2 regions of the Candidatus Pantoea communis genome follow, and region 1 is predicted to be linked to the other one. Evidence: riboswitches for the same ligand, from Rfam matches in the RefSeq annotation. Region 1 holds a riboswitch; the other holds the start of a gene.
The links. A riboswitch is a leader RNA that binds a small molecule or an ion and turns the genes downstream of it on or off. The one in region 1 is predicted to bind thiamine pyrophosphate.
Positions count from the first base shown of each region.

Region 2: another riboswitch for thiamine pyrophosphate. It lies ahead of thiC (phosphomethylpyrimidine synthase ThiC); the one in region 1 lies ahead of thiB (thiamine ABC transporter substrate binding subunit).

Region 1 is NZ_VWXC01000010.1:75,453-83,098, forward strand. Features, by position in the region: gene thiQ (thiamine ABC transporter ATP-binding protein ThiQ) at 1-614, opposite strand, end outside; gene thiP (thiamine/thiamine pyrophosphate ABC transporter permease ThiP) at 598-2,184, opposite strand; gene thiB (thiamine ABC transporter substrate binding subunit) at 2,184-3,170, opposite strand; TPP riboswitch at 3,218-3,312, opposite strand; gene sgrR (HTH-type transcriptional regulator SgrR) at 3,348-5,009, opposite strand; gene F3J37_RS14530 (MFS transporter) at 5,263-6,444, shown strand; gene leuD (3-isopropylmalate dehydratase small subunit) at 6,528-7,133, opposite strand; gene leuC (3-isopropylmalate dehydratase large subunit) at 7,137-7,646, opposite strand, start outside.
Region 2 is NZ_VWXC01000034.1:20,626-28,271, forward strand. Features, by position in the region: gene thiE (thiamine phosphate synthase) at 1-169, opposite strand, end outside; gene thiC (phosphomethylpyrimidine synthase ThiC) at 166-2,091, opposite strand; TPP riboswitch at 2,182-2,282, opposite strand; gene F3J37_RS26575 (Rsd/AlgQ family anti-sigma factor) at 2,539-3,045, opposite strand; gene nudC (NAD(+) diphosphatase) at 3,134-3,907, shown strand; gene hemE (uroporphyrinogen decarboxylase) at 3,947-5,014, shown strand; gene nfi (deoxyribonuclease V) at 5,017-5,685, shown strand; gene F3J37_RS26595 (YjaG family protein) at 5,748-6,338, shown strand; gene hupA (nucleoid-associated protein HU-alpha) at 6,527-6,799, shown strand; gene F3J37_RS26605 (DUF1481 domain-containing protein) at 6,868-7,533, shown strand; gene purD (phosphoribosylamine--glycine ligase) at 7,575-7,646, opposite strand, start outside.

The DNA.
Region 1 (7,646 bases):
TCGACCACCACCAGACTGCGCGGCGCAATTTGCTGGGCATCTTCCAGACTGTGCGACACCATTAGCAGCGTGATATTGCGGCTTTCACACACCGAACGCACCAGTTGCAGCATCTCCCCGCGTAGCGCCGGATCGAGCGCAGAGAAGGGCTCATCGAGCAACAGGATTGGCCGATCACGCAGCAGGCAACGCGCTAAGGCCACGCGCTGGCGTTGACCGCCGGAAAGCTCAGCTGGCAAGCGGTTCAGCATCTCGGCTAATCCGGTCTGCTCAGCGATGGCGGCCAGCTGTTGCTGCTGTTCGCGCGTCAGTTTCAGGCCCGGATGCAAACCCAATCCCATATTTTGCTGCACCGTGAGATGTGGGAAGAGGTTGTTCTCCTGAAACAGCATCGACACCGGCCGCGCCGACGGTACGCTACGCGTATGATCGACGCCATTCACCATTAGGGTTCCCTGGCTCACTGGCAAAAAACCGCCGATCAGACTGAGCAAGGTGCTTTTGCCTGCGCCGCTGGGGCCAAGGATCGCCAGACGTTCCCCCGCCTGGGCTTCAAAACGGAAGCGCATTGGCAGATGCTGGTAAAGGTAAGTGAGATTATTCAGTGTCAGCATGACGATCCGGCAGTTTTTCCATCAGAGTAAAGAGCAACAGGCACAGTAATAACAGTAGCAGTGCGGTTACGGCACCGTCTGCGCCGCGATAGGCACCAATTTGCTGGAACAGATAGAACGGCAGCGTGCGGAAATCGGCGCTGCCAAACAGGGCCACCACGCCGAAATCGCCAATCGACAGCACGCAGGCAAACGCCAGCGCTTGTGCAATGGGCCGCTTTAGCGCGCGCAGTTCAATCAGTTTCAGGCGATTAATACCAGCAATACCCAATGATGCGCAGAGCGGGCTGTAGCGAGCGCTGATATCGCGCATCGGGTTCTCCAGTACTTTCATCGCATAGGGGATGGCAATCAGCGCATTGGTAAATATCACTAAGCCATCGGCACGCTGCGGCAGGCCGATGGTAGCGTTGAACAGCAGGAAAAAGCCGCTGGCCAGCACGATGCCGGGCATCGCCAGGATCAGCATACCGCTTAGCTCCATTGCCTGTGCCGCAACGTTGCGCTGACGCTGACGCAGCTCGCGACTGCTCCATAGCAACATGATGGTCAGCACCACGCACAGCAATCCGGCGCCGATGGCGATGCGCAGTGAGGTGAAGGTCGCTTGCCATAACGCGGGCTGTTGCAGTGCACCCGCCACGCCACCGCGCAAACCATCAAACACTACCGCGGCGAGCGGCGGCAGCAAAAGTATCAGCGCGCAAGCAATCAACAGCGTGTCGCCGATCCGGGCATGCCAGCAATCCTGCGGGTCACGCCAGCCGCGAATGCTTTGGCTGCCGGTAGGGATGGCTTTACTGAAGCGTTGGCTGAGCAGCACCAGCAGCAAACAGCATCCGAGCTGCAACAGTGCCAGTAGCGCCGCACGACTGGGATCGTAATCAAAACTCAGCGCCTGATAAATCGCTAGCTCTAACGTGGTGGCGCGCGGTCCACCGCCCAATGCCAGTACCGTGGCAAAGCTGGCGAAGCACAGCATAAAAATCAGGGCTGCGGTGGGCAGGATCTGACGTCGCAACCATGGCCACTCGACCAAACAAAACAGGTTCCAGCCGCGCAGGCCAAGCTGGGCGGCTAACTGACGCTGTTCGCCGGGAATACTTTCCAGCGCCTGTAACAGCATTCGGGTGGCAAGCGGCAGATTGAAGAACACGTGCGCCAGCAGAATGCCTTGCAAGCCATAGGGCGAGAAGCTGTAGTTGAGGCCTAAAAGGCCACAGAGTTGTGCCAGCCAGCCGCTGCGACCGTAAACACTGAGCAAGCCAAATACGGCCACTAAAACCGGCAAGACCAGCGTCATGGCACACAGGCGCAGCAGCAGATTACGTCCTGGAAAGCGGCGGCGATACAGCGCACGTGCCAGCAGAATCGACGGCAGCACCGAGAGCAGGGCAGATAACAGCGCTTGCTCAAACGAGAAGGCCAGGACGTGGTGCAGGTAACTGTCAGTGAGCAAGGCACGCCAGTCAGTGACCGGCGCCGCCATCACTAAGGCGCCAAACGCCAGCAGTGCCACTGCGCACAATAGCAGCGCAACGGCACTTCCAGGAATTAACCAGGCTGGCATTAACGGCTAACGGCTTGTTGCCAGGTGCGAATCCAGTCCGCGCGATGATCGGCCACTTCGGCTGAGCTATATTGCAGCGCATTCGCCGGCACGGTGAGCGACTGATAACCGGCAGGCAGATCGCTTTTGATCACCGGATACATCCAGTTGCCAGTCGGAATGGTCTTCTGGAAAGCTGGCGACACCATAAATTGCATAAACTGCTGCGCCAGTTTGGGCTGTTTGCTGCTAGCGAGCTGTGCAGCCACTTCTACTTGCAGATAATGGCCTTCGCTAAACGGCGCAGCGGCGTAGTTATCTTTCTTCTCTTCGATGATGTGATATGCCGGAGAGGTGGTGTAACTCAGCACCAGATCGCCTTCGCCTTTCAGGAACAGGCCATAGGCTTCGCTCCAGCCCTTAGTGACGGTGACCGTTTTCTGTGCCAGCTTCTGCCAGGCGTCAGGTGCTTTATCGCCATACACTTTTTGCATCCACAGCAGCAGGCCTAATCCCGGTGTGCTGGTGCGTGGATCTTCATAGATCACACGCCACTTTTCCGGGCTTTCGACCAATTCTTTTAGGCTCTTCGGTGGGTTCTTCAGCTTGTTTTTATCGTAGACGAAGGCGAAGTAGCCGTAATCGAACGGAACGAAGGTGTCGTTATGCCAGCTATCAGGCAGTTGCAATTTACTGGTGTTGACGGTGCTTTTCGCGAACAGGCCGGTTTTTTCGGCGGCTTGCACGAGGTTGTTATCGAGGCCCAGCACCACATCGGCTTTGCTGTTTTTGCCTTCCATCCGCACGCGGTTGAGCAGCGACACGCCATCTTCCAGCGCCACATAGTTCAGTTCGCAGCCGCACTCGGCTTCAAAGGCTTTTTTAACGGCAGGGCCGGGGCCCCAATCTGCAGAGAACGAATCGTAGGTGTAAACGGTAAGAACAGGCTTGGCAGCCAACGCCGGGGCAGAGATCAACAGCAACACGGGCAAGACTTTGTTTAACACTTTGCGCTCCTTGAGGAGAAGATAAGGTTGAGTCGCAAAGGATCTGAGTTATCGCTCATCTCAAATCCCTACGCCGGTATGAGCCGGATCAGGTTCGACGGGTTTCTCTCAGCCCAATACCAGGGCACCCCGTTGAGAACGGCTTATATTAGACACTTCTGTGACAGCGCGAAAGTGTCACAGCTCCGGTGGTGCAAACCAGGCCGATTTAAAGTCAAACCAGCCGAGCGTGTTGAGCCGCACACCGCGCATACTGCGCTGGCCTTCCAGCAGTAACCAGTGATGGAAGAGCGGATGAACAAAGTCGCTGTTCACCAACTGCTTACTCCAATCGGCTAAGGATAAGTTTTTTTGCCGCCACTGCTCCGCATCGGCATGCCAGTTAATCGGGACGCAGTGGTGCATTAGCGGCAGCTCGTAGAGTTGGGCAAACAGCGCGTACTCCAGTGGAAGCGTGAAGTTCACACTGCCGAGCCAGATGTCACTCTCTCCTTCACCTTCGAACCACTCTTCGTAGCTCAGCTCGCGCGTGATCAGCTCAACGCCCTGTTCAGCCAGCAGCGGGCGCAGGGCGTTAGCAATCCCTTCATGCTCAACATGATGGCTGTACCAGCTGATGGTCAGTTGCGTGAGTCCATCGGGCTTTTCGGCTGGGGTGAGATCGCGGCGATGATGCCAGCGCGGTAAGAAACCGTATGCAGGGAACCAGTAGCGCTGATAGCCCACACCCGCATGGTTGAGCAGGGCAATCGGGTTAAGCAGATAGCTCACCCAGCGTCGAAAATGGGCATCCTTACCACGCTCTGAGCGCTGGTCGAACAGCAGGAAATAGCAACCTTCTTCCAGACGGCTCTCTTCGGATTTCTCATCGGCGGTTTCCCCCTGCAGCTTCACGCCGGCATACACCAGCTCGTCGCTGATTTCCGGCAGCACCCAAATCGACACGTCATCAATCAGCGCGCGATAGCCAAAATAGTCATCAAAGGCGGCGATTTTCAGCTGCGTCTGCTGGTTGCGTACCACGCTGTAAGGACCGGTGCCGATGGGTTGACGGGCAAAATGGCGCAACGTCGGCCATTCGCGCGGCAGGATCATCGCGCTGACGCTGGCCAGCAGCCAAGGCAACCAGCTATCGGGCTGCGTCAGATGAATATCCAGCGTCCAGGGCGCGGGAGAGTGCAGTTTGTCGATATGCGAGAATAGTGGCTGACTGCGTACGCGATCCAGCGAGGCGATAACGTCTTCCATCTCCAGTTCACGTCCGTGATGGAAACGAATTGCGGGACGTAAAAAGAAGCGCCAGTGGAGTGGGGAGGTTTGCTGCCAGTGATGGGCGATATCCGCTTCGATTTCCCCCTTTTCCTCATTTATCCGCGTCAGGCCGTTAAAGATTTGTCGCGCCAGATGGGTTTCCGAACGACGCAGCGGCGAGCCCGGCAGCAGATTGGGCAGCGGACGGTAATAGAGCACGCGCAGGATGTGCTTGCCCTGGCGGAAACTACGTCCGAGATGGGCCGCAATCATCTGCCGCACCTGATTCTTATCGCCGACCAGTTGCACCAACTGCTCTATGCGGTCCTGCTCCAGTAGATCCTCGGCGCGCTGCTGCTGCAGTGCTAAGCCGGTGTAATTGAAGCTCAGAGTCGAACGCTTACCGCGCCCGGCTTCTGCCTGCCAAATCAGCCAGCCCGCATCCTGCATGGCATTCAGCAGATTACGCATGTGGCGGCGCGAGCAGTGCAGTCGTTCAGCCAGATCGCTTAAGGTGGTTTCCTGATCCACACCCTGGCAGCTTTGCCACAGGCGGATGAACTGCTGTTGCAGTCGCGCAGAGGACATAAAAGGGGAACTCCTTCTCAGAATCGCTCAGTTTTTCCTGCCCCATATTAGAGGCATACTGCCAGGCAATGGAAGAGCGGGAGGCATTCAGCAATGAATGGCGCTCTGCCAGCGGTTCCGCCGACGTGGAGCCTTTTCTGAGTAGGGTGCATTTCACCGCCAGCAGCGTTTTCTCTGCTGGCTTTTTTCGTTTTGCTGTGAAATCTTCTACCCTCTTTGTCTTAGCCTCATTTCTCCGCAAAGGGATTTCTGCATGAAATCGCTGTTAACGCGCCAGCGTCGTATCAATCCGGTTTATCTCTCTTTTATGGCGGTGTCGTTTATGACCGGTGTCGCCGGTGCGTTGCAGGCACCCACGCTGAGTCTGTTTTTGACGCGCGAAGTGCAGGTGCGACCGTTTTGGGTCGGGCTATTTTTTACCATCAACGCGATTGCCGGGATTGTAATTAGCCTGCTGATGGCGAAACGTTCGGACAATCGCGGCGATCGTCGCAATCTGATCCTGTTTTGCTGCCTGATGGCGGTACTGAATGCGCTACTATTCGCCTTTAATCGTCATTACCTGACGTTGATCAGTGTGGGCGTGTTGCTGTCAGCGCTGGCCAGCGTGGCGATTCCGCAGATCTTTGCGCTGGCACGGGAATATGCCGATCGGTCGGCGCGTGAAGTGGTGATGTTCAGCTCGGTGATGCGTGCGCAACTGTCGCTGGCGTGGGTGATTGGCCCGCCGCTGTCGTTCGCCTTAGCGCTTAACTATGGCTTCGTGACGCTGTTCTGCGTGGCGGCGGCGATTTTCCTGCTCAGTATGCTGCTGATTTGGCGCACTCTGCCTTCAGTGCCGCGCGTGGCCGCGACGCCAGAGCAGGTGCTGACCCAGCTCAGTCCGTGGAAAGATAGCCAGGTGCGAATGCTGTTTATCGCCTCGGTGGTGATGTGGGCGTGCAACACCATGTATATCATCGATATGCCGCTGTATATCAGCTCCACATTGGGGTTGCCGGAAAAACTGGCGGGATTATTGATGGGGACGGCGGCAGGGTTGGAGATTCCTATCATGCTGCTGGCCGGACACTACGCGAAGCGCTTTGGTAAGCGCAAGTTGGTGCTGTTAGCGCTGGTGGCGGCGATTCTGTTCTATCTCGGACTGGTGTTATTCCAGTCGCGCACGGCATTGATGGTGTTGCAGCTGTTTAACGCGGCGTTTATTGGCATCGTCGCAGGGATTGGCATGCTGTGGTTCCAGGATTTGATGCCGGGACGCGCGGGCGCGGCGACCACCATGTTTACCACCTCGATCTCGACCGGTCTGATTATCGCGGGATTGATACAGGGCACGCTGAGCGAGCGCTTTGGCCATGAGTCGGTGTATTGGCTGGCATTAGCGATGGCGCTTGTGGCGTTGGGGCTGGCGTCGCGCGTGCGTGATGCCCAATAAATATAAAGTCGCCCGCAAAGGCGACTTTATAAACATCCAGTGCGTCTCTATTCGGTGCGCATTCAAACGCACCGAATAGGGCATTAACGCAGGAATGCTGGCTGAGTGGTCTCGTAGTTGGAGATGGACGCTTCGTGTTGCAGCGTCAAACCAATGCTGTCGAGACCGTTAATCATGCAGTGACGGCGGAAGCTGTCGATTTCAAAGCTGTAAGACTTATCACCCGCCGTGACGGTCTGCGCTTCCAGATCCACGGTAAAGGTCACACCCGGCTGCGCGGCCACCAGTTTGAACATCTCATCCACTTCTTCATCGCTCAACTTCACCGGCAGCAGCTGGTTGTTAAAGCTGTTGCCATAGAAAATATCCGCGAAGCTGGGTGCAATCACCACGTGGAAACCGAAATCGGTCAGGGCCCATGGGGCGTGCTCACGTGATGAGCCGCAGCCAAAGTTTTCACGCGCCAGCAAGATGCTGGTGCCTTTAAATTCCGGCTTGTTCAGCACGAAACCTGGGGTTGGCACGGTGCCCGCATCATCTTCGAAGCGCCAGTCGTGGAACAGGTGCGCGCCAAAACCGGTGCGCGTCACTTTCTGCAGGAACTGTTTTGGAATGATGGCATCGGTATCGACGTTCGCGGCATCCAGTGGCGCCACAATTCCGGTGTGTTGGGTAAATTTGTTCGCCATGGCTTAAGCTCCCTGAGTCAATTCACGAATGTCGGCAAAACGACCGGTTACTGCCGCCGCTGCAGCCATCGCCGGGCTCACTAAGTGAGTGCGACCGCCACGGCCCTGACGACCTTCAAAGTTACGGTTACTGGTGGAGGCACAACGCTCGCCTGGGTTCAGACGGTCATTGTTCATCGCCAGACACATGGAGCAACCCGGCAGACGCCATTCAAAACCGGCTTCGAGGAAAATCTTATCCAGACCTTCTGCTTCCGCCTGGGCTTTAACCGGACCTGAACCCGGTACTACCATGGCCACCACGCCCGGCGCGACTTTGCGGCCTTTGGCGATAGCAGCGGCAGCACGCAGGTCTTCAATACGTGAGTTGGTGCAGGAGCCGATAAAGACTTTGTCGATAGCGACTTCAGTCAGTTTGATACCCGGTTGCAAATCCATGTAAGCCAAAGCTTTCTCGGCAGAAGCACGCTCAACCGGATCGGCAAAGGATTGCGGGTTAGGGATCGCCTGATC
Region 2 (7,646 bases), on a different contig from region 1:
GCGCAATTGCCTCGCGCACTGCGTCTTCTACTTCATGATCCTGGCAATCTTTGATGCGCAACTGGATGGTGCGAACGCCAGCCTCCAGTAAGCGTGCAATCCACTCTACGCTATCAACAACAGGGTACAGCCCCAGTTTCGGGGCCGTGGCTGGAAAGGCATCGGTCATACTTTTTCCTCTTTAAGGGCATCGGCGGCGTGATAAAGCTCGCCACCACGACTGCGGAAGGCATCCGACATCTGCGCCATGCCAATTTCAATGGGCTGGGCTTCTGCCTGCTGGCGAGCAGCATATTCGCGCACTTCCTGGGTAATTTTCATCGAACAGAATTTTGGACCGCACATTGAGCAGAAGTGAGCCACTTTGCCCGATTCCTGCGGCAATGTCTCATCGTGATAAGCGCGTGCCGTATGCGGATCGAGCGCCAGATTGAACTGATCCTCCCAACGGAATTCAAAGCGTGCTTTCGACATGGCGTTATCACGGATCTGTGCGCCAGGATGGCCCTTAGCCAGATCGGCGGCATGCGCGGCGATCTTGTAGGTAATCAGCCCCTGCTTCACATCTTCTTTATTCGGCAAACCGAGGTGCTCTTTCGGTGTGACGTAGCACAGCATGGCGCAGCCAAACCAACCAATCATCGCGGCACCAATGCCGGAGGTAAAATGATCGTACCCGGGGGCGATATCGGTGGTCAGTGGGCCAAGCGTGTAAAACGGCGCTTCGTGACAGTGCTCTAACTGTTCGGTCATGTTGCGGCGGATCATCTGCATTGGCACATGGCCTGGACCTTCAATCATTACCTGCACATCGTATTCCCAGGCAATCCTGGTCAACTTACCTAAGGTATGCAACTCGGCAAACTGGGCTTCATCGTTGGCGTCCTGAATCGATCCCGGACGCAGGCCATCACCGAGTGAGAGCGCGACATCATAGGCAGCGCAGATTTCACAGATCTCGCGGAAATGCAGATAGAGGAAACTCTCTTGATGATGTGACAGGCACCACTTCGCCATGATCGAACCACCACGCGAGACAATACCGGTCAGACGATTAGCCGTCATCGGCACATAGCGCAGCAGCACACCAGCGTGAATAGTGAAGTAATCCACCCCCTGTTCTGCTTGCTCGAGCAGGGTATCGCGGAAAATCTCCCAGTTAAGGTCTTCCGCCACGCCATTCACTTTCTCCAGTGCCTGATAAATGGGCACAGTACCAATCGGCACCGGGCTGTTTCGCAAAATCCACTCGCGCGTTTCATGGATATAGCGGCCTGTGGAGAGGTCCATCACGGTATCCGCCCCCCAGCGTGTTGACCACACCAGTTTCTCCACTTCCTCTTCGATCGATGAGCTCACCGCTGAGTTGCCTATATTGGCGTTCACCTTCACCAGAAAGTTACGGCCAATGATCATCGGCTCTGATTCGGGGTGATTAATATTGGAGGGTATGATAGCGCGGCCGCTGGCAACTTCCTGGCGCACAAATTCGGCGGTGATGTTTTCCGGCAGATTGGCACCAAAACTGTGGCCCGGGTGCTGTTGCAGTAGCACTTCACCACGAATACGTTCGCGGCCCATGTTTTCTCGCACCGCGATGAATTCCATCTCGGGTGTAATCATGCCCTGACGTGCGTAATGCAGCTGTGTGACGCAGCGGCCAGCTTTGGCACGACGCGGCTGCGGTAACTGCTCAAAACGCAGGTGATCCAGCCCTTCATCGGCTAAGCGTTGCTGGGTGTATTGCGAACTCAACTGGTGGATCGCTTCGCTGTCATCGCGTTCAGCGATCCAGTTTTCACGCAATCGGTCTAATCCCCGATGCACATCAATGGTGGCCGCGGGGTCGCCATAAGCACCTGCCGTGTCATATACCGGCACTGGTTCGTTGTGCTCATACTGTGGATTCTCTTTTGTGCCACCGATGTGTGTAGGGCTAAGCTGGATTTCGCGCATCGGCACACGGATATCCGCTCGGCTGCCGGTAATCCAGATACGTTTTGAATTGGGGAAAGCGGTGCCTTGCAGCGAATCGATAAATTCCTGCGCTTGTGCACGTTGTTCACGACGAGAAGTTTTAGCAACAGACATAGCAAATTTCCTGAATTAAGGGGAAGTTGCTTGTCCAGAGTTCGGAAGGAGTAACAGGGACGATGCCGGGCGCCAACACGCATCGCTCAGTGAATGTCTACTCTTGTTCCCTTCGCAGGTACTAACCTGATCAGGTTCCGCGGATCCCGAATAAACGGTCTCAGCCCCTTAGGGCACTCCGACAAGGTTGAATTTTACGATATAAGCTACTTTGCTTGCCATTTCACGCCTGGGCAGTGCTCGTGTCCGTCACGTACTACGTGTACGCTCCGGCCACTGCGCGCTGTCCGAGCGTGAACTGGCTGCGCACGCTACGCTTATATCGCAAAATTTGACTCTAGATTGCTTTAAAGAGACGCATAAAAACGTGAATAGGCCTCAATAAAAAAGCCCATTCAGCATAAGAGGGCTTTTTCGGAATAACAAGTTTTTTACATGGGGCCGAAGTTAAGCGGGGCGAGCCATGCTGCTTTCATTGGCGACCGGTGGGCGCGCCAGCTGGTTATCCCAGGCGAGTTGCACCAGCTTATCTTCCAGCGTGAAGCGCGACTCCAGCACTTCACCCACTTCGGATAACGCCTTCTGGAATTCTACGCAGTTATCGTCGTTGATGGCCTGCTGCAGATGGCTGTCATACAGTTGCATCATGCGATCGGTATTCGCTTCCAGAGCGGGATAGAGTTGGGCTGCCGCAATGAGTGGGCTATCGCCTTCCATCTCACTGATAATGCGTTCATAAATACTGAAATGACCGGTTGAGAGGTAATCAACCAGGCCGTGACAAAACGCATCCAGCGCCTGTTCATCCAGGGCACTGAGCGCCTCTTTGTTTGGCTTGATGCCAATTAATGCGTAATAGCTGACAAGCAACTGTCGGCGCGCGCGCAGCCACGCATCAACGAGTTCATTACCGCCACTTACACGCCTGGCCAGGTCATCTAACTGGGTAAGCATATGGGGCTCCGGGTGAGTTATAGTTATCCATTCCACACTTAACATCAGGATTTCAGCGTGCCATTTGACGCTAAGGACAACGAATAAGATGCAACGTGAGATCTCAAGCGTAGACGCTGGCTGGTGGATTGTCAGCCATGAACAAAAACTTTGGTTACCGCAAGGTGAACTGCCGCATGGCTTATCCGGCGATTTTGGCCTGACTGGAAAAACCGCGATTTTGATTGGCGAATGGCAGGCGGAAAATGTCTGGCTGATACGTGAATCACGACCTGACAATATGGGCTCTGTTCGCCAGCTTATCGACGAAGATGTTGGACTTTTTCAGATGGTTGGGCGTGGAGTTCAACTCGCCGAATTCTACCGCTCACACCGCTGGTGTGGCTACTGCGGCCACGAAATGCACCTCAGTAAACGCGAATTTGCCTGCCTGTGTCACCATTGCCGCGAGCGCTATTACCCGCAGATTGCACCGTGCATCATCGTAGCGATTCGCCGGGGGGAGGAGATTCTGCTGGCCAACCATGCGCGTCATCGCAACAGCATTTACACAGTATTAGCTGGCTTTGTTGAGGTCGGGGAGACGCTGGAGCAGGCCGTCGCGCGTGAAGTGATGGAAGAGAGCAACGTCCGGGTTAAAAATGTCCGCTACGTCACCTCGCAGCCCTGGCCGTTCCCGCATTCATTAATGATGGCGTTTATGGCCGAATATGAGGGCGGTGAGTTGCAGCATGATGGCAAAGAGTTGCTGGATGCCGGCTGGTATCGCTATGACGATTTGCCCTTGTTACCGCCACCGGGCACGGTGGCACGGCGGTTGATTGAAGATACCGTTGCCCTGTGTCGCGCCAGCGCGCCGTGAAAATGCTACACTGGCGGCCTTAGCATGAGAGAGCCCATTATGAGTGAACTGAAGAACGATCGTTATCTGCGTGCCCTGTTACGTCAGCCGGTGGATGTCACCCCTGTATGGATGATGCGACAAGCCGGGCGTTATTTGCCGGAGTACAAAGCCACGCGTGCTGAAGCCGGTGATTTTATGTCGCTGTGTAAGAATGCGGAGCTGGCGTGCGAAGTCACCCTGCAGCCGCTGCGTCGTTATGCGCTGGATGCCGCGATCCTCTTCAGCGATATCCTGACGATTCCTGATGCGATGGGGCTGGGGCTCTATTTCGAAACGGGCGAAGGTCCGCGCTTCTCAAATCCTATTACCTGCCGTGCAGATGTAGACAAACTGCCGATTCCGGATCCAGAAGATGAGCTGGGTTATGTGATGAATGCGGTGCGTACCATTCGCCATAACCTGAAAGGTGAAGTGCCGTTGATCGGCTTCTCCGGCAGCCCGTGGACGCTGGCGACCTACATGGTTGAAGGCGGCAGCAGCAAAGCGTTCACCAAAATTAAAAAGATGATGTATGCCGAGCCGCAAACCCTGCACAAGCTGCTGGATAAGCTGGCTGACAGTGTCATCCATTACCTGAACGCCCAGATCAAAGCCGGTGCACAGTCGATTATGGTCTTCGACACCTGGGGCGGCGTGCTGACCGGCCGCGATTACCGTGAGTTTTCACTCTACTATATGCACAAAATCGTTGATAGCGTGCTGCACGAGAACGAAGGTCGCCGTGTGCCGATTACGCTGTTCACCAAAGGTGGTGGTCAGTGGCTGGAAGCTATCGCAGCGACCGGATGTGATGCGCTGGGACTGGACTGGAGCACCGATATTGCCGATGCGCGTCGTCGCGTGGGTGACAAAGTTGCGTTGCAGGGCAACATGGATCCTTCCATGCTGTATGCGCCTCCGGCACGTATCGAGCAGGAAGTGGCCACTATCCTTGAAGGCTTTGGCACGGGTGAAGGGCATGTCTTCAACCTGGGACATGGCATTCATCAGGATGTGCCGCCAGAGCACGCCGGTGCATTCGTCGAAGCCGTACATCGTCTGTCTCGCCCTTATCATCAGGGTTAAGCATGGATTTAGCCGCGCTGCGGGCTGAACAGTTACAACGCGCTGCTAACGTGGTACGGCAGGATGATTTCGACGTCCTGCCGCCTCGTTTTATCGCCGGTGCGGACGTCGGTTTTGAACAGGAAGGTGACATCACGCGTGCGGCACTGGTGGTATTAGAATATCCCTCATTGCAGCTGGTGGAGCACCGTATAGCACGCCTCGCGACCACCATGCCTTACATCCCGGGTTTCTTATCGTTTCGCGAAGTCCCCGCACTACTGGCAGCCTGGCAGCAGCTGACACACCAACCCGATCTTTTATTCGTTGATGGTCATGGTATTGCCCATCCCCGTCGCCTCGGCGTGGCTGCGCATTTTGGCTCGCTGGTGGATGTTCCAACCATTGGCGTGGCGAAAAAACGGCTCTGCGGGCGTTTTACCGAATTGGATGCTGAACCGGGGAGCCGCCAGCCACTGATGGATAAAGGCGAACAAATTGGCTGGGTGTGGCGCAGTAAAGCGCGCTGCAACCCTTTGTTCGTCTCAACCGGGCATCGTGTCAGTATGGACAGCGCACTGAATTGGGTGGAGAAATGTACCGCGGGCTATCGTTTGCCCGAGCCTACACGCTGGGCCGATGCGGTTGCTTCGGGGCGTCCTGCGTTTCTGCGTTGGCAAAATGCGCGTTAACGCTGTTTGCGCGCGGCTTTTGCGGTACACTGCCGCCAGCTAACCTATTGAGAGTAAGTTTGATGTTACAGAACCCCGTCCATTTGCGTCTGGCGAAGCTGGAAAGCTGGCAGCATATGACCTTTATGGCCTGTCTGTGCGAGCGGATGTTCCCCAATTATTGGGCCTTCTGTCAGCAGACTGAATTCGCCGATCCGCAACTCTATCGTCGCATCCTTGACCTTGTCTGGGAGAGCCTGACGGTTAAAGACGCCAAAATTAACTTCGATAGCCAACTGGAGAAGCTGGAATCCGCGATTCCGAATGGCGATGATTTTGATATCTATGGTGTCCACCCAGCGATCGATGCCTGTGTTGCGTTGAGCGAAGTTGTGCATGCACAACTCAGCGGCGAAACTCTGGAGCACGCAATCGAAGTCAGTCGCACCTCGATTACCACCGTCGCTATCCTTGAAATGACGCAGGCCGGTCGTGAAATGACCGATGAAGAGCTGCGTGAAAATCAGGCGGTGATTGATGAATGGGATCTGCAGTGGGAGATTTTCCGTCTGCTGGCAGACTGCGAAGAACGCGACCTTGAGCTGATTAAGGGGTTACGTTCTGACCTGCGCGAAGCGGGAATCAGTAACATCGGTATACTTTTTCAGCAATAAGGCGATAAAACGTGACTTCAGGCCTGAATTACCGCGCCTGGAGGCTTCACATCAGCCCCCTGTCTGGTCTACATTTGGGGGGCTGAAAATTGTGGCTATCTTTGCGTGCAGGTTGAAGAGTGCCAGAATATGGCTTTTCCCTCGCACTCGTTGCTTAGCAAGCGATAAATACACTTTAAGGATAACTTATGAACAAGACTCAACTGATTGATGTGATCGCAGAGAAAGCTGACCTGTCAAAAACCCAGGCTAAAGCTGCGCTGGAATCTACCCTGGCTGCGATCACTGAGTCTCTGAAAGAAGGTGATGCTGTACAACTGGTTGGTTTTGGTACTTTTAAAGTGAACCACCGCGCTGAGCGTACCGGTCGCAACCCACAGACTGGTAAAGAGATCAAAATCGCGGCAGCTAACGTGCCAGCGTTCGTCTCTGGTAAAGCTCTGAAAGACGCTGTTAAGTAAGTTTTCCGCATCGCGGTTTAAGCTTTAAAAGAGGGGCGACACGCCCCTTTTTGTTATTGGGGCCTGTCATGCTGAACACGATTACTCAGCGCGTCTGCGCCCTGTTACTCGGTGCGCTGCTCGCGGGCTGTAGTTCCACCTCTGATCTCCCTGCCTTTACGGCAAGTGGCTATCTGGCCGATCGTGGCACTGTGCGCATCTGGCGCAAAAACAGTGACCATCAGGCTGTCCATCTTCGCACTGTTTATACCCCTTTCAATGGCGATGCCATGGAAACTACTGACTACAACTGGCAACAGAACCACCTGATCAGCGTTGAGCGCGTTGTGGCGGGTGAGCAACCCGATGACGTGACGTTGCGTTTTGACCATCTGGGTAATCTTAATTTTATGCAGCGTCAGCTGGCCGGCCGTCGTGAAGCGGTAAGTGGTGATACGGTTGAGCTCTATCGTTTCGACGCGCAACGTATGCTGGAGCAAAGTAATGCGTTGCTGAGTGGCCGTGTATTACTGAAGCAGGGGCATTGGCTGGGCGCTACGCAGGTGCGCGATTGTGATGGCAAAGTGGTGAATGCACCCTTTGATAGCGGAATCATTGCCACGCTATCTCAGCAGCAGCAACACCAGCCACAGTCGTTGATGGTGTCATGGTTGGAGGCACCTGAAGGCGTGCAGTTGTTGCGGGCGACGCCAGAGGATGAGTGTAGCTGGCAGCCGAAAGAGAGTGATTTCTGAGTTGGGAAAAAACAAGGGGCGCTGAGCGCGCCCCTTGATGATTACTTGCGATTAATCGCGCGGTAACCAATATCTTTACGGCAGAAGCTGCCTTCCCAGGAAATATGTTTCGC